Linked DNA regions of Agarilytica rhodophyticola. The protein of the gene in region 2 interacts with the protein of the main gene of each other region in a pairwise test. Links are inferred from orthologs where the notes say so. Each region holds a gene or a part of one and is shown on either strand. Other genes may lie near its edges. The genes, in order: rho and BVC89_RS08585.

Region 1 (8,654 bases), 1.6 Mb from region 2 along the record:
GTCACCAAATGGGCCTTCGTTAGCCATTTCAGAGGGATCAATTGTGCCTTCTAGAATAAATTCTGCAGTTGCTGGGACTTGCAAAGAATTCCCTATGCTTTTTGTCACTTCTGTTTTACTGTTACGCAATAAACCTGCAAATGCATACTCACTCAATGTATCAGGTACAGGAGTAACAGCACCTAATATTGTCGCGGGATCCGCCCCAAGTGCTATTGATACTGGAAATTTCTCACCAGGATAATGTTGTTGCCATTCTTTGAAGTCTAGCGCGCCGCCGCGATGACTTAGCCAGCGCATAATCAGTTTATTTTTGGCAATAACCTGCATGCGGTAAATACCCAGATTTTGCCTTTCTTTACTGGGGCCTCTAGTTACGACTAGAGGCCATGTGACTAATGGCCCAGCATCGCCAGGCCAGCATGTTTGTATAGGAATGCTATTGAGATCTACCGCCTCTTGTTCAAGAATAACCTCCTGACAAGGGGCGTTCTTAACTTCTTTTGGTGACATGGTAAGGACGCGCTTGAATATGGGCATTTTGTTCCAAGCGTCTTTCAGTCCTTTTGGTGGTTCAGGTTCTTTTAAAAAAGCGAGCAGTTCGCCCACTTCACGCAGCGCTTCTGTACTCTCTTGCCCCATTCCCAGAGCCACACGCTCTGGTGTGCCAAAAAGGTTAGCAAGTACAGGAATATCGTGACCCACTACATTTTCAAAAAGGAGTGCTGGCCCTTTTGCTCTTAAAGTGCGGTCAGATATTTCGGTAATTTCAAGATGGCAATTAACCGCGTGACTTATGCGTTTCAATTGCCCTTTTTTTTCCAAAAGAGCAATAAAATCTCTCAGATCTTTAAATTGCATTGAGCATGACTATTTAGATTTCATTGATAGGAAAAACTCAATGTTGGTTTTGAAGTCTTTAAGCCTGTCTAATAAAAATTCTGTCGCCGCAGTATCTTCCATATCATGTAATAACTTGCGTAAGATCCAAATACGTTGTAATTCGTCTTCTTTCATTAACAAATCTTCGCGACGGGTACCTGAACGTCGAATATTGATTGCTGGATAAACACGTTTTTCCGCAATCTTTCTATCCAGGTGTAATTCCATATTACCAGTTCCCTTAAACTCTTCGTAAATAACTTCGTCCATCTTAGAGCCGGTATCAATAAGTGCAGTTGCTATAATTGAAAGGCTTCCACCTTCTTCAATATTTCGCGCTGCTCCAAAAAATCTTTTGGGTCTTTCCAGTGCGTGGGCATCAACACCACCGGTTAATACCTTGCCTGATGAAGGAACAACAGTGTTGTAAGCGCGTGCTAGACGAGTAATCGAGTCGAGCAAAATAACTACATCTTTTTTATGCTCTGATAGTCTTTTTGCTCGTTCAATAACCATCTCTGCTACTTGAACATGACGCGACGGTGGTTCATCGAATGTTGAAGCAACAACCTCTCCACGCACGGAACGTTGCATTTCTGTTACTTCTTCAGGACGCTCATCAATAAGTAAAACAATTAAGTGGCACTCTGGATTATTACGTGTAATTGCCTGTGCAATGTTTTGCATCATTATTGTCTTACCTGCCTTCGGTGGTGCAACAATAAGACCACGCTGGCCTTTACCGATAGGTGATGTGAGATCGATGATACGACCGGTAAGATCTTCTGAGGAGCCATTGCCTGATTCGAGAACAATGCGCTCATTGGGGAATAGGGGTGTAAGGTTTTCAAAGAGAATTTTGTTACGAGAGCTTTCAGGCTTGTCGAAATTAATTTCGCTTACCTTAAGCATCGCGAAGTAACGTTCACCTTCTTTAGGTGGTCTTATTTTCCCCGCAATGCTATCACCAGTGCGAAGGTTGAATCGCCTGATTTGGCTAGGTGATACATAGATATCGTCTGGGCCTGCAAGATAGGACGAGTCGGCAGACCTCAGGAAACCAAAACCGTCTTGTAATATTTCCAATACCCCATCGCCGTATATGTCTTCACCGCTGCGTGCATGTTTTTTCAAGATGTTAAAAATTACATCCTGTTTGCGAGAACGCGCCAGGTTTTCCATCCCCATTTCTTTTGCGATTTGGATAAGCTCTTCAATGGGTTTTGTTTTGAGGTCGGTGAGATTCATACGAATTGAGGTTTCCGTGGATGTCGGCAGTTCTTACGCGAACGCTTGGTAAAAGTTAATTGTTGGGGGTTTGAATTTTATTATGCAAAACTGTTCGATCGAAAAATTAAAAAAGGCGCAAAGGAAAGCTATTTATTGTTTTAGCTGTTGACTGTATACGCTTCAAACGTTCCGAATACCAATTTGTTTTAAGTCGGGGTATATAAAGACAATAAAGGAAGGTAAAACGGAAGTGCTCGACCGCTAGATATATGTAGTATAGCCACAAATTTATGTTAGTGCAAAGTATCAAGGATCACATTCTTGATATAGATTCAGAATTATGATCCATTGATGGACATTAATTTACAAACTAGCGTCTATGAAATCTTTAAGTTGAGCTTTTGACAAGGCACCTACTTTCGTTCCTTCAGCGTTGCCACCTTTAAATATCATAAGGGTTGGAATACCGCGAATATTGAACTTAGCTGGTGTTTCTTTGTGCGCATCCACATCCATTTTGCAAATCTTAATCTTGCCTTCATATTCCTTAGCCAGTTCATTCAGCACTGGTGCGATCATTTTGCAAGGACCACACCAAGCTGCCCAAAAGTCCACTAATACGGGGCCTTCGCTACCTAATACATCTTCATCAAAGCTGGCATCGCTGACGTGTACGATCGCATCACTCATAATTTTTCTCCGAACCTAATAAATGTCAATGTGGCCAATAATAAGGACACTCAGAGTCTGTGACAATATCTTAATAAGCATTGCGTCGAGACTCTGATCATAAGCGGCCAAATATCTAACTAGAATATAAGGCCTGATTTTTATGTTTCAATGCTTATTGAGTATTTTGTGATAAATGGTAGCACTCGACAGAGCTCATGTAGCCGCTAACTTGAAAGTTGTGCGAGTAACTGAGACTGTGTTGGCGCCGAAATACCCTGTTCTACCTGGGTATAAATACCATTTTTATCCAAACACCATCGCTGCCTTGAGTCCTCTATATAGAGTAGCAGCTCATTATGTACTCGTTGCACTAGCTCTGCCGAAGTGATCGGAAAAGCAGTCTCTACACGACGTGTAAGATTACGTTCCATTAAGTCGGCACTGGCGCAATAAATTTTTTCTCGGGCATTCTCAAAATAATACACACGGGTGTGCTCTAAAAAACGTCCTATTGTCGAGAATACACGTATATTCTCTGAGACACCCTCTATTCCGGGGCGTAAGCAACACATCCCTCGAATCAATAAGTCTATTTGAACACCTGCTTGAGAAGCTTTATAGAGGGCTTGGATAACTTTTGGTTCAGTTAAACCATTACATTTTAAAATAATTCTTCCTTGTTGGCCTTCAGCCGTAGCCTTAATTTCTCCATCAATAAGCTTCAGTAACTGTCTTTTAAGCGTAAATGGAGCATGCAAAACCTTATCCATTCGCTCGGTTTTACCCATACCTGTGAGCTGCTGGAAGACTCTGTGCACGTCTTCACCCATAACTTCGTCGGCAGTTAAATATGAGTAATCGGTATACAAACGTGCATTACCACTATGGTAATTACCTGTTCCCAAGTGTACATAGCGCTTGAGATTATCTCCCTCCCTGCGCACGATCAATATCATTTTGGCATGTGTTTTATAGCCTACGACGCCATAGACTACAACTACACCTGCTTCCTGTAAGCGGCTGGCGAGCTCAAGATTTTCCTCTTCGTCAAAGCGTGCTCTGAGTTCCACAACAACAGTAACTTCCTTGCCATTACGTGCAGCGTCAACAAGCGCATCGACGATTGAGGAATTGGTACCCCCGGAGCGATAAAGCGTTTGCTTAATCGCTACTACATTGGGATCGTTAGCGGCTTGTCTTAACAGCTGAATAACAGGAGTAAACGATTCAAAAGGGTGAAGTAGTAAATAATCTTTGCGGGATACAGCATCAAAAATATTATCTTTGCGGCTTAATCCCTTAGGCATTTTAGGGGTAAACGGGGGGTATAGAAGCTCCGGCTTATTCACCATGGAAAGTAGACTGAACAAGCGTTTGATGTTCACAGGGCCATTTACCCGATATAGTTCTTGCTCAGTAAGGCCCACCTCTTTGAGCAAAAAGTCGGTCGTTTCTTTCGGACAGTTATCGGCCACTTCGAGGCGTACCGCAGTGCCGAAACGACGAGAATGTAACTCGCCGCGTAAAGCACGAGCAAGATCCGCGATACCTTCCACATCAACATCCAGGTCGGCATTACGTGTAATCCGAAACTGGTAGCAACCGCGAATTTTCATGCCAGGGAACAGCCGATCTGCATGGGCATGAATCATTGAAGATAAGAAGACAATATTGTGGCCCTCACCTCCCAACTCAGGCGGTAACTCAATCAGCCTTGGTAAAGAGCGAGGCGCTGGCACTACTGCGTAGTTAAGGTCGCGGCCAAAGGCGTCATTACCTTCAAGTTCGATAATAAAATTTAGACTTTTGTTTACTAAGCGAGGAAAAGGATGAGCGGGGTCGATGCCGATTGGGCTGATGATCGGTAACACGTTACAGTTGATGTACTCTTCTATCCATTCGTACTGTTCAGCGGTCCAGTCTCTGCGCCTCAGAAAGTAGATATTTTCGCGGGCAAGCTCAGGAATCAAAATGTCATTCAAAATCTGGTACTGGGAATCTACTACTTTATGGCACTGCTCGCTTATTTCTCGCAAAACCTCTCTTGGATGTTGACCATCAGGGCCGATGCTCTCGCGCTCATATTTAATACTTTGCATGAGGCCGGCGACCCGTATCTCGAAAAACTCGTCGAGATTTGAGCTAAAAATTAAAAGAAATTTGAGACGTTCCAGAAGAGGATGCTCTGCAGCTGTTGCTTGGGCGAGAACCCGCTGGTTAAATGCTAGGTTGCTTACTTCTCGATTTATATAGTACGCCGGATTGTCCAGCGCGATTGGCTCTTTAACAGGTTCTACGGTTTGCTCATTAGGGGTTTCTATCTCTGTCATTACCAGGGTTTCCGCTTCTTCAACATGTTGAGGCTTTCTAGGATCGATTATACCTTGTAGTTTATGACAGGTATTACTTCAATATTGCAGATTTCATTGGGACTCTTCCTTTTAACTGAAAGCTATGGCCTGCTGATGTTTTTTTCAGCAAAACTATTTGATTGGCTAGTGTTCATACTGCTATTGCAAGCTGTGTTTGCTCATAGGTAAATCCGGACGAATCTCACTTCATCAACCCAAGTTTTTATGTAAGGCAATTAACAAATGTAGCCAGAGGATGAGGCCTAATTACTAAAAGTAACTACAGTTATAACTAGTATAAGGTGAATGGCACGGGGTGAAAGTTCTGAGATAAAAAAGTGACGTCCTAGGGAACTGATCAAACATAGAATGGTATATGTATGCATATCACAGCAGCTATCATGTTGTGGATAGATAACAGGAATAGTAATGAAAAAACGATTATTATTAATTATGGGAATCGCTGTTGTGGTTTCCATATTTATAGGCTTCGACCTAAAGCAATACTTGGCGCTCGATAGCTTAACCGCGTGGGTAGCCGAAGAACCTTTGCAAGCTGGTTTAGCGTTTGCCTTTTTGTATTTTATTGTGGCTAGTTTAAGTTTGCCCGGAGCTGGGCCTTTATCTCTTGTTGCCGGTGCCGTGTTTGGCCTTTGGTACGGAGTACTTATTGTATCTTTTGCCAGTTCTCTAGGTGCCACTATTGGGATGCTTATCTCCAGGTCTCTTTTACAGGAGTGGGTACAAAAGCGTTTTGCAAGTGCTCTGGAGAAAGTAAATAAAGGTGTAGAAAAAGATGGAGCGCTTTATTTATTCTCAATGCGACTTATTCCCCCTATTCCTTTTTTCGTTATTAATCTTGTTTTTGGCTTAACTAAAATCAAGGCCCCAACATTTTATCTCGTCAGTCAACTGGGAATGTTGCCAGCTACGATGATATACGTAAATGCCGGTGCTAGTTTAGGTAGGGTTGAAAACATTTCTTTTTTTGAAATATTTCAGCCAGAAATTATTTTATCCTTCGCGGCTCTAATTGCATTCCCATTTGTAGTTAAGCTAATTATGAACAAAACTAAAATATTTAATCAGTCATCAGATGCCTAAAAACTCGAATAAATACGATGCTAATCTCGTTGTGATTGGTGCTGGTAGTGGCGGTTTGGTCAGTGCCTATATTGCTGCGGCAGTGAAAGCAAAAGTCTTCCTTATTGAAAAAGCCCACATGGGTGGTGATTGCCTCAATACTGGGTGCGTTCCAAGTAAAGCACTGATTCGTGCGGCCAAAGCGTGCCACCAAGCGAAACATGCTAATCGCTATGGTGTTCATGTCGATAATGTCCAAGTAGATTTCGCCGCAGTGATGGCGAGAGTGCATGAAGTTATCAAAGAAATTGAGCCACATGATTCTGTCGAACGTTACACTAGCCTTGGTGTAAATTGTATTCAGGGGGAAGCCAAAATTCTTTCGCCAAACAAAGTTGTAGTAGGTGATCGGGAGCTGACTACTCGTCATATTATTGTTGCTACTGGTGCAGGGCCTGCTGTCCCTCCTATTCCTGGTTTAGACACTATAGATTATTTAACTTCCGATAATTTATGGCAACTAAAAGAACTGCCAAAGCGTTTGCTAGTGGTTGGTGGTGGGCCTATCGGTTGCGAATTGGCGCAAGCATTTTCGCGCTTAGGAGCCAATGTCACCGTTGTAGATATGGCCGATAAATTGTTGCCGAGAGCTGACAATGATGTGTCTAGCTATGTTCAAAACGCATTTGTTGAAGAAAATATTCAACTTAAATTAGGTGCGGGTTTAAAACGCTTCTCAGAAGGCCAAGCTATTGTTGAGAAAGATGGACAAGAAGAAACTATAGAGTTTGATAAAGTATTAATCGCGGTGGGTCGAAAACCCAATACTCAAGGTTTTGGTTTGCAAGAGCTAGGTGTTGAGCTCAACCCTAATGGCACAGTAAAAGTCGATGAGTATATGCGTACCAGTGTGGAAGGTATTTTAGCGTGTGGTGATGTGGCAGGTCCTTATCAGTTTACTCATACGGCAAGTCATCAAGCGTGGTATGCAAGTGTGAATGCATTATTTGGTGGCTTTAAGAAGTTTAAGACAGACTACAGTACGATTCCTTGGGTAATTTTCACTGATCCTGAAGTGGCTCACGTCGGGGCAGCCGAAAATGACTTGATAAGTGCTGGGGTGGATTATGATGTTGTAAAATACGACCTTGATGAACTAGATCGTGCAATAGCTGATGGTGAAAACAAAGGCATGGTTAAAGTATTGATGCAAAAAGGCAAGGATCGGATCTTAGGTGCAACAATTGTGGGCTCCCATAGTGGTGAAATTATTACCGAGTTTGTAGCTGCGATGAAAAATAAAAAAGGACTCAATAGTATTCTGGGAACCATTCACAGTTACCCTACTTGGAGCGAAGCGAATAAATACGCGGCAGGTAATTGGAAACGAGCTAATGCACCACAAACTTTGTTAAATTGGGTAGAAAAATACCACGCTTTTCGCAGACGTTAAGTCCTTAAGAGATTAGTCACTAGTTGTAAGGTAGTGACTAATCTACTTTTGGTCTCAGGCTGACTAGCGTTAAAAAACGCTTGTATCTTTATTTCCTAATCCTACTGATGCCAATGCTTCATTCAATTTATCAAGGGTTACAGGTTTACTTAAAAAATGATTCATACCGCATTCGAAAACCCTTTGTCGGTGTGAAGCTTCCACATGTGCCGTAAGCGCTATTATCGGTGTTGCTGCTATGGCTTGGTTCTTTTCTTCTTCGCGAATTTTTATGGTTGCATCAAAACCGTCCATCTCAGGCATTTCGCAATCCATCAAAATTAAATCGTAGGATTTTTCATTCGATAAAAATATTTTTACTGCTTCATGGCCGTTTTCTGCAAAGTCTGGCTTTATTTCAAATTTCCCAAGTAGTCCTTCAATTACCATTCGATTAACTGCATTATCTTCTGCTACGAGCACACTTAGAGCGGAATGATTTGGTTTCTCAGAAATCTGAGACATAAGTGGGTTCAACTGCGTACCGTACCCCTGAGATATCAAAGTGTGCTTTAAATTTTGAATGGCGATAGGCCGGGGTATGATTGACGATACAGAGTAAAGCTGTGATTGGGAGAAAGATGAAGCCTGTTGGCTTGTTATTAACATTATGGGGATTGAATAGTATGCGTTAATACTCTGAATACGTTTTGCGATATCAAAGCCATCTGAATTTTGTGGATTATGGTCAATTAACACAAAATCATAAAGAGCATGATTTCCCTTTACTAAACTATCAGGGCTATTTGGTAATTCTTCAATACTTGTAAATGCTAAATTCCAACTAGGCGCGTGTTGGCGTAGTCCGTGAAGCATAATATCCGATAAATTTATTGCTAGTAATTTCTTTCCAGACAAGGCTAAGCTACAGCTTATAGGGTTTTTTTCTACCTCGACAACATCTATAGTAAAGCGGGATGTAAACCAAAAGGTTGAACCACTTC
Region 2 (8,621 bases):
GTGTAGCATTGCGTTTTGGCCAAGGTCTAGAAGTTAGACGATTGCAAGACCTTCACGAAGGAGTAAAAAAATAAATGCAAAAATTTCCAATGACTGTAGAGGGTGAAAAAGCCCTTAGAGAAGAGCTTGAGCAGCTTAAAAAGGTTGATCGTCCGCGCATTGTCGCGGCTATCGCAGAAGCGCGAGAGCATGGAGACTTAAAAGAAAACGCTGAATACCATGCCGCCCGCGAGCAACAGGGATTTTGTGAAGGGCGTATCCAGGAAATAGAAGCAAAACTGTCCACTGCCCAAGTTATCGATGTTAAATCTATGCCTGAAGGGGATAAGGTGATTTTTGGCGCAACTGTCGATTTGGTTAACGTAGATACGGACGAGTCGATTACTTATAAAATTGTCGGTGAAGATGAAGCAGATGTTAAGTCGAACAAAATATCGATCACATCTCCTATCGCCCGCGCGGTAATTGGCAAAGAAGTAGGTGATGTAGCTTTAGTTAAAGCTCCTGGCGGAGATGTCGAATACGAAATTGATTCAGTAAAGCATATTTAGTGTTTATAGTACTTGCCGTAAAATAAATGAAAGTAAGATTTTTACGTGCAGTACTAAATTTACCACACTATATTGTCTTTCTAGCGAATATAATCTCTTAATTCTATCTTTTTCATAAGTTCCCTCTTTTAAAAAGCTCCGACAGCCACTATTTAAAAAAGTGAAAACCAATAAAGTGGTTGTCGTATACCTATGTGTTTTAGTCGGACTTTCCTATACGAAGAGTGGACTTTATTTTGGGATGAGCAAGCTTTACAGATACCTCTAATCGAATAAAACTATTGGCCCAATAGCCTTATTCATAACGGACAAATTGACGTTCAGTTTACATTCATTCTTACTAAGTAATATGAGTGGCGTCGACAATTTTTACGCAGCCATTACTATATTTTTGGCTTATGTCAAAACTTGTCGCAACGTACCTTTATTTGTCTCTTTTGGGTTTAAGGGTGCTATAGCTTTGTGACCAATAAGTGATGCGTTTTGACAAAATGATCGCTTATACTTTTCCATAAAGGGAAATTTTGAGAAATCGAATGCATTTTTACTTGCAAGATTTTAGGTTGGCTTGACCCTTGCTGTATATAATTATTGCATTGAGAAAACCTTAAAGCTTCATGCTCATTGATACTGAAAAGTATATGAGTATTCGATTTAAAAATAAAACGAACTTAATTTTTAAAGGTCAAAAGTTAAGGTATTAACACTAAAAAGTATTAACACATAACGTTGCTGAAACTTTAATGAAATTTAGTAAGGTTTATTTGGTGGAGATATTATGTTGGCAGAGCAAGTGGATCAAAGCTCCTGGGATGTGCAGGTCGATATTGACCAGGTACTAGATAAAATATCATTGTTTGGTGGGCTTAGCAGCCAGCAAATTAAGGCTATTCTACCCCATACCAAAAGGCTGAATGCTGAAGAAGGTGAAGTTATTTTTCAGCAAGGTCACTTACCGTGTAATGTCTATGTTGTTCTCAAAGGCAAAATTCGGATGGATCTTCGTCGCGATGATAACAGCCTTGCTTCCATTAATTATATTGCTGGTGATTGTTTTGGTGAATCCGCAGTGGTTGGTATTCAGCCCCAGCTAGGTACGACCATGGTCGTAGAGGATTGTGAGTTACTTGTCATTTCACGCACGTGTTTGATGGATATTGTGAACACTAATAAAGAACTTTTTGGTATGTTGATGATGAATGTGGCAAGAGAAGTGAGCCGTCGTTTGCATGCTGTGGTCACCTCTCCTTTAAGCGATAGTGAATATCATATTGTACGTGCTTAACGTATTTTATTTAGATTTACTTTTTACTTAAAAGCTAAAGTTTTTATTACTTTTTCTTTTATTGCGACGTTCTTGCTGTAAGTTATCTCTAATGCTAACTAATTCATTTAACTCTTCTTCACTCAGCAGCTCTGCCAGCTGTTGCATTTGCATATTTCGGGACAGCTTAGACTTTTCTCTCATTTCCAATAAAATTGCGCGTTGGCGCTGATGGTTTTCCTCCAGTATCGCGCGCAGTTCTTGCTGTCTATCATCATCTAACTCTATATTGTCGAGAATCTGCCTATCAATGTAGCCAATACTTGTCGAGGAGGTATTAAACTTTGCTGAAGCAATCGCAAATGTTGTCGCTGAAGCGGCGAGTAGGCAAGGAACGATAAAGCGTCTCATAGTATTTCTCATAGTATCTATGGCTCCGTTATCAAAAGTTATTGCTCTGGATTATTTCAATTCCCTCATTGCTGCTACTCTAACGTATAAATGTGCACAGATTATGACGATTACCAACGTTTGATGGTATCGGGATATTGAGCTCGATCTTGTGATGAAGCCGGCTCATTACACTCTCCGCGAAGAGTGATATTTGAGCTATAAATATTGGTATCCAATATCCAGTAATCTGTCGTGCAATAACCATTTTGTTCAATATGGCGATTAGCTGCGTCGATAAGCACGGATGTTATCTTTGATGGGTTAATACGCGACTCTTGACGACGTTGCCTTCTGACATCTTTATTTGTAAGTGCCTTTTTTTCAGGCCTGGCCCGTTTCAGCCCCACTTCAAAATGCTTGAGACCAGTATTAGTAATTTTGGTTAAGAATACGGTGTCTTCTAAATCAATCTTGGGTGACGCGCAACCGCTTAGCCAAATGGAGAAGCTCGCTAAAAGATATAGTGATGGTTTTATTTTTAACATGCTTATTGCTCTGAAAAATCGGGTTCAAATTTATAGCCAACACCGTAGATGGATTTAATTAGATCGCTGCTAGGATGAGTATCATGTAGCTTTTTCCTTAATTTCTTAATATGACTGTCAACAGTCCTATCGCTGACAATACGATAGTCGTGATAAATATTATCAAGGATATGTTGACGGGAAAAAATCCGTCCAGGTTCATCGTAAAGTAATTTAAAGAGATTGAGCTCGATTTGTGTTAACTCCAGTACAACGCCTCTAATAATAATGCGCAAGCGATCCTGGTCAATCATGATATCCACACCAGTGTCAGCTTGAGCCACAGTATCGCCAGTCTGCTCGATTCTTCTAAGCACAGTTTTTATTCTGGCGACGACCTCGCGCGGGCTGTAAGGCTTACAAATATAATCGTCTGCCCCTAATTCTAGTCCCAATAGTCGGTCAATCTCTTCCACTTTGGCTGTGGTCATAATAATAGGCGTTTGCTTGCTCTTGCGAATACTCTTACAAATATCCAAGCCGCCTTTTCCGGGAAGCATTAAATCTAGCACAATTAAATGGGCTTGGTTCTGTTCAAGCCAGGGCTCTACTTCAAGCCCGTTACTTATGATGTGAGCCGTGTAGCCTGCGTTCGAAACGTATTGCGCAAGTAAGCTTGCCAGATCTGGCTCATCTTCAACGATTAATACAAGTTTGGTATTGGTCATAAGGTATGGGGAAAGCTTATTATTTGTTTTAGGCCACCAAGAGCAGATTTTTCTGCTTCGATGGAGCCGCCATGTGATTCTACAATGCCTCGGCAGATACTCAGACCGAGACCCGCGCCACCGGTATCTCTATTGCGTGACCCTTCTACCCGGTATAAGCGGTCAAAAATATGGGCGATAGCATCTTCAGGCACACCAGGAGCACTATCTTCAATGCTGAGGGTGGCTTGTTGTTCGTCATTTGCCAGCTTAATTTTTATTTCACCTGCGGTGTCGGTATAGCGATAGCTATTTTCCACCAAATTAGTGATTAACTGTTTAATTCGTTTTTTATCAGCATTAATGACAACAGGTACGGCAGGAAAATCCGTGACTAGACGGAGTTCTTTGTGAGTAAGCTTTTCTCTGAACTCATCCACCACTTCTGTTAAGGCAAGTGTGATATCCATTGCTTCTTTTTGTAGTTGGAGTGCGCCCAGGTCTGCCAGGGATAATTCATATAAGTCATCGATAATAAATGACAGTGAGTCTACTTTACGTCGCAGCAGTTGAAAATTTTCATTAGTCGGCTTTCTTATACCATCTTCCATGGCTTCTATTTGGGCTTTAAGCACAGACAAAGGTGTCCTCATTTCGTGGGAGATGTCTGCTACCCATTGTTTGCGTGTAATTTCATTTTTTTCCAAGGACTGGGTCATATCATCGAAGTTTTGACAAAGTTTGCCAAGTTCGTCATCAGTCCTAAAATTCATGCGCACAGAAAAATCCCCGCCTGCCACACGCTTAGCGTTGCGAGACAGCATAGACAAAGGTACCACCAGCCAACGGGATACAAATAGTGTTACTAACAGCGCAGCGAATATCATCAAAACACTCAACAAGGCAAAGGTTTTGACTTGTTGATCGACAAATAGTTTATCTACTGAGCGCAAAAACGCCTTCGGTTTGATATAGCCAATAAAGGCGATCTTGCGGTCTTTATAGGAGATTTCTTGGAAGACATAGTTTGCACCACGCTTGGCTCTTCCAGCAATAAGTTGCTTTTTGCTGTCGTAGAGCACCAGATGCTGAAAAAATGCACGCTGGTTGGGTTGTAGCTTTTTCTCTATGGACTCTCGCTCGCTCCAGTCTTGTTGCGGGCCCAGTGGTGCTGATGAGCGACGATTTTGATCTTTGAGATATTGACGATAAGTTCTATCGCGTAGTCGGTTCCAGCGCGAAGGTGTGTCGATAAATGAGGATAAGGACTCTTTATCTTCATATACAACGATCACGGCCTGCTGTAGAGGGCGCAAACGCTCCAGAATCTGGCTAGTTGCATAATCCATAAACCTCTGCTTAATACTAAAGTAAGTAAGGCTTAGCAGTAGACCCAAACTCAGTACTAGTGTTACAAAAAGCGTAAGCCATAACTTTAAACGGATACTTTTTATCATATGGGCATTACGCTTCGATATACCTTGCAAGCTACTTTCTAATGTATGCTGGGGAAAATTGATGAACTGCTAAATTTATTCAAGTCTCCCCTTTAGCCTAAAGTATTCAATGAGTCGAGCGCTCATGCAATGCGCAGTGAGATGTAAAACATCGGCTTTCACAATTATTTCAAGTTTCGACCTGCTGTGAAGATGTGAGTAGTTACTTTATTGACGGATATTAGAAGTCTTCAGTGTGGGCTTGTCTGAGGCTCGAAATAGCAAGACCACCTTGCCTATTTCCTGCACATTCTCAGCGTTAAGTTGATTGCAGATTTCTGCCACGACCTGTTTGCGAATATCTCGATCTGTTATAGCAATCTTTGCTTTAATAAGTTCGTGATCTCCTAGAGCGCGATCAATTTCTGCGACGACGCTATCTGTTAAGCCTTTGCCTGCCACAGTGACAACGGGTTTTAAATTGTGGCCGATAAGGCGGTAATGTTTTTTACTTTCGTTAGACATAGACATGTAACTAATATACCTAGTGTTATTTGCTTTACGCTTATGGAAATAACCTTGCTGTTAGATTTTCCTCATTATTTCTATATGAGCATTTTAATGGCGGGCTGTAAAAAATATACAGAGAAACCGCGAGAACAAGCGATCAGACTTCAGAGTATTTATCTCGCAGTGCATCGTTATTCAATGTAGCTTGTTTAGAGAAATTTTGGACTTAATCAGAGGTTCCCCTGTAATATTGTACCCTAAATAGCTGACGTACTATAAATTAGCATAATAAAATCGACTATTTTACCGCTGCGTGGCGTTGCTCATTTTGCTCATAGGCCCACTATGCGCGGCAATGAGCGCCTTACTCAGCACTAAAATAGCATGTTTTTCTTTATGCCAATTTATAGTTCCCCGGCTATAGCGCTATTTTGGGAGCCAATTTGGGCATAATATAGTGACTAAATATAAAATTTAGGTGAGTTAGAGTTACATGTCACGATCTAAGACCAGTAAAAGCTGGTTGCATGAACATTTTAGCGATAATTATGTCAAATCATCTCAAGTTGATGGCTATCGCTCTAGGGCGAGTTATAAGCTACACGAGCTGCACAAAAAAGACCGTTTGTTTAAACCGGGTATGACGGTTGTGGATTTAGGCGCAGCTCCTGGTGGTTGGTCGCAAGTGGCCATGGAATATGTGGGCGATCGTGGTAAGGTCTTAGCTTCAGATATTCTTTCCATGGACCCTATTGCTGGCGTAGACTTTATTCAGGGTGATTTTACCGAAGAGGATGTACTTGACCAGTTGTTGGCGGCAATGCAAGAAGATTTGGCGGATCTTGTAATTTCGGATATGGCCCCCAATATGAGTGGTATAGCTGAAATTGACCAGCCGCAGTCCATGTATCTTGTAGAATTGGCATTGGATATGGCAAACAAAGTGCTGAAACCCCGAGGTGATTTTGTCGCCAAAGTATTTCAGGGTGAGGGCTTTGATGAGTTTATGAAAGATTGTCGACAAAGCTTTAATAAGGTCGTTATTCGCAAACCCGATGCATCTAGGGCTCGTTCTCGTGAAGTTTATGTGGTAGCAAAAGGGTATAAAGGGTAATCGCTGTTCGCGGTTGTAAGCGTGAATTAAACATGCATTCAAGGGCTATACTATATAACGCAAGGGTATCAATAATAGGCGTATGGCAGTAGTCTTAGATTTAAAGGTTGGGGAGGAAAATCCTTGAACGATATGGCAAAAAATTTAGTACTTTGGTTAGTGATTGCGGTTGTTTTATTCTCCGTTTTTCAGAACTTTAGTGAGACAAAGCCTCGAGATGAGCTTTCATACTCAGAATTCGTCCACGAAGTACAAGATCGGCAGATAAAAGAGATCGTCGTAGACGGCATGTACATCCGCGGTATTCGTCAAGATGGCAAATCCTTCTCGGTAGTCAAACCCAGTTTGCCTGACCTTGAGCTTATGGATGATTTGATTGAAAACAACGTAGAAGTCATCGGAGCTAAGCCTGAGCAAACTAGTTTGTGGCAACAGCTGTTAGTTGCGAGCTTCCCGATTCTTCTTTTCATCGCAGTGTTTATATTCTTTATGCGCCAAATGCAAGGTGGTGCCGGCGGCCGTGGTGGCCCTATGAGCTTCGCTAAGAGTAAAGCGAAGTTGTTAGGAGAAGATCAAGTAAAAACTACCTTCGCTGACGTTGCTGGTGTGGATGAAGCCAAAGAAGAAGTGCAAGAGTTAGTTGAATACTTGCGCGACCCTTCCAAGTTCCAGCGCCTTGGTGGACAAATTCCACGTGGCGTTCTTATGTCTGGTCCTCCAGGAACAGGTAAGACTTTGCTAGCCAAAGCCATTGCTGGTGAGGCGAAAGTGCCTTTCTTCTCAATCTCTGGTTCCGATTTTGTTGAAATGTTTGTCGGTGTGGGTGCGTCGAGAGTGCGCGACATGTTTGACCAGGCTAAAAAGCAGTCGCCTTGTATTATCTTCATTGATGAGATCGATGCTGTTGGCCGTCATCGTGGCGGTGGTCACGGCGGTGGTCATGATGAGCGCGAACAGACATTGAACCAGCTGCTGGTTGAAATGGATGGTTTTGAAGGTTCCGAAGGGGTGATTGTTATCGCCGCTACTAACCGTCCCGATGTACTTGATAAAGCACTTCTGCGTCCAGGCCGTTTTGATAGGCAGGTATTTGTTGGCCTACCTGATATACGTGGTCGTGAGCAGATATTGAAAGTCCATATGCGCAAAGTACCTATGGACGATAAAGTTCAAGCTTCCATTATTGGCCGTGGTACCCCAGGCTTTTCTGGTGCTGACTTGGCCAACCTTGTGAACGAAGCTGCTTTGTTTGCTGCTCGCGCTAACAAGCGTCTAGTGACTATGGAAGAATTTGAGAAAGCGCGCGATAAAATCCTTATGGGAGCAGAGCGCAAGTCCATGGTGATGAGTGAAAAAGAGAAAGAGAATACGGCGTATCATGAAGCTGGTCATGCCATTGTTGGCCGCATTGTTCCAGAACATGATCCAGTACATAAAGTCAGTATTATTCCCCGTGGCCGTGCCTTAGGTGTGACGCAATTCTTGCCGGAGGAAGATAAGTACAGCCATAGCAAGCGTGGCTTGGAGTCTAATCTTTGCTCATTGTTTGGTGGCCGTATTGCTGAAGAGATGACCCTGGGTTTTGATGGCGTTACTACCGGTGCTTCTAACGATATTGAGCGAGCAACAAATATTGCTCGTAACATGGTGACCAAGTGGGGGCTGTCTGAGAAGCTGGGGCCTTTGCATTATGGTGAAGATGAGGGGGCATACCCTGGTATGGGAGCGCCACAGTATTCTGGCCAGACTTCTAATCAAATTGATGAAGAGGTGCGCAGCATCATCGATGCTACCTATGCCAAAGCAAAACAAATTCTCGAAGAAAATCGCGATATTCTTGAAGCTATGAAAGATGCGTTGATGGAGTATGAAACTATCGATGCCGAGCAGGTCGATGACCTTATGGCTCGTCGTAAAGTGCGTCCTCCCCGCGATTGGCATAACAATGACTTCGGTGATTTTGGAGGCAACTCTGAAAAGGGCGGCAATTCAAAAACTTCTGATAGCAAACCTTCCATCGGCAAACCTGCCAGCGAACATTAAAAAATTTGAGCTCTAAAACCAAATCTGATTTGGTTTTAGAGCCTTTCATTTTTCTCTCGTCTATATGCAAATACAATTC

What was found.
Region 1: the proteins of BVC89_RS08585 (region 2) and rho interact in binary tests that used the Escherichia coli proteins (3 or more experiments, as listed by UniProt). The link is inferred for Agarilytica rhodophyticola from one-to-one orthologs.

The regions. Positions count from the first base shown.
Region 1 is NZ_CP020038.1:387,811-396,464, forward strand. Bases 1-2,995 are described here. They hold rho (transcription termination factor Rho), read right to left. Parts: upstream 2,131-2,995; coding sequence 871-2,130; downstream 1-870. Other genes in these bases: ubiD (4-hydroxy-3-polyprenylbenzoate decarboxylase), read right to left, coding at 1-861; trxA (thioredoxin TrxA), read right to left, coding at 2,476-2,802. Also shown: ppk1 (polyphosphate kinase 1), read right to left, coding at 3,009-5,114; BVC89_RS30250 (TVP38/TMEM64 family protein), read left to right, coding at 5,565-6,239; lpdA (dihydrolipoyl dehydrogenase), read left to right, coding at 6,232-7,671; BVC89_RS01670 (response regulator), read right to left, coding at 7,741-8,654. UniProt on the Escherichia coli protein: Facilitates transcription termination by a mechanism that involves Rho binding to the nascent RNA, activation of Rho's RNA-dependent ATPase activity, and release of the mRNA from the DNA template.
Region 2 is NZ_CP020038.1:2,020,210-2,028,830, forward strand. What follows is about bases 3,756-6,717. They hold BVC89_RS08585 (YhbY family RNA-binding protein), read right to left. Parts: upstream 5,407-6,717; coding sequence 5,104-5,406; downstream 3,756-5,103. Other genes in these bases: BVC89_RS08580 (ATP-binding protein), read right to left, coding at 3,756-4,788; rlmE (23S rRNA (uridine(2552)-2'-O)-methyltransferase RlmE), read left to right, coding at 5,879-6,499; ftsH (ATP-dependent zinc metalloprotease FtsH), read left to right, coding at 6,632-6,717. Outside these bases: carB (carbamoyl-phosphate synthase large subunit), read left to right, coding at 1-74; transcription elongation factor GreA, read left to right, coding at 75-551; BVC89_RS08560 (cyclic nucleotide-binding domain-containing protein), read left to right, coding at 1,330-1,836; BVC89_RS08565 (hypothetical protein), read right to left, coding at 1,864-2,238; BVC89_RS08570 (hypothetical protein), read right to left, coding at 2,337-2,753; BVC89_RS08575 (response regulator), read right to left, coding at 2,756-3,460; more of BVC89_RS08580, read right to left, coding at 3,457-3,755; more of ftsH, read left to right, coding at 6,718-8,542; folP (dihydropteroate synthase), read left to right, coding at 8,607-8,621.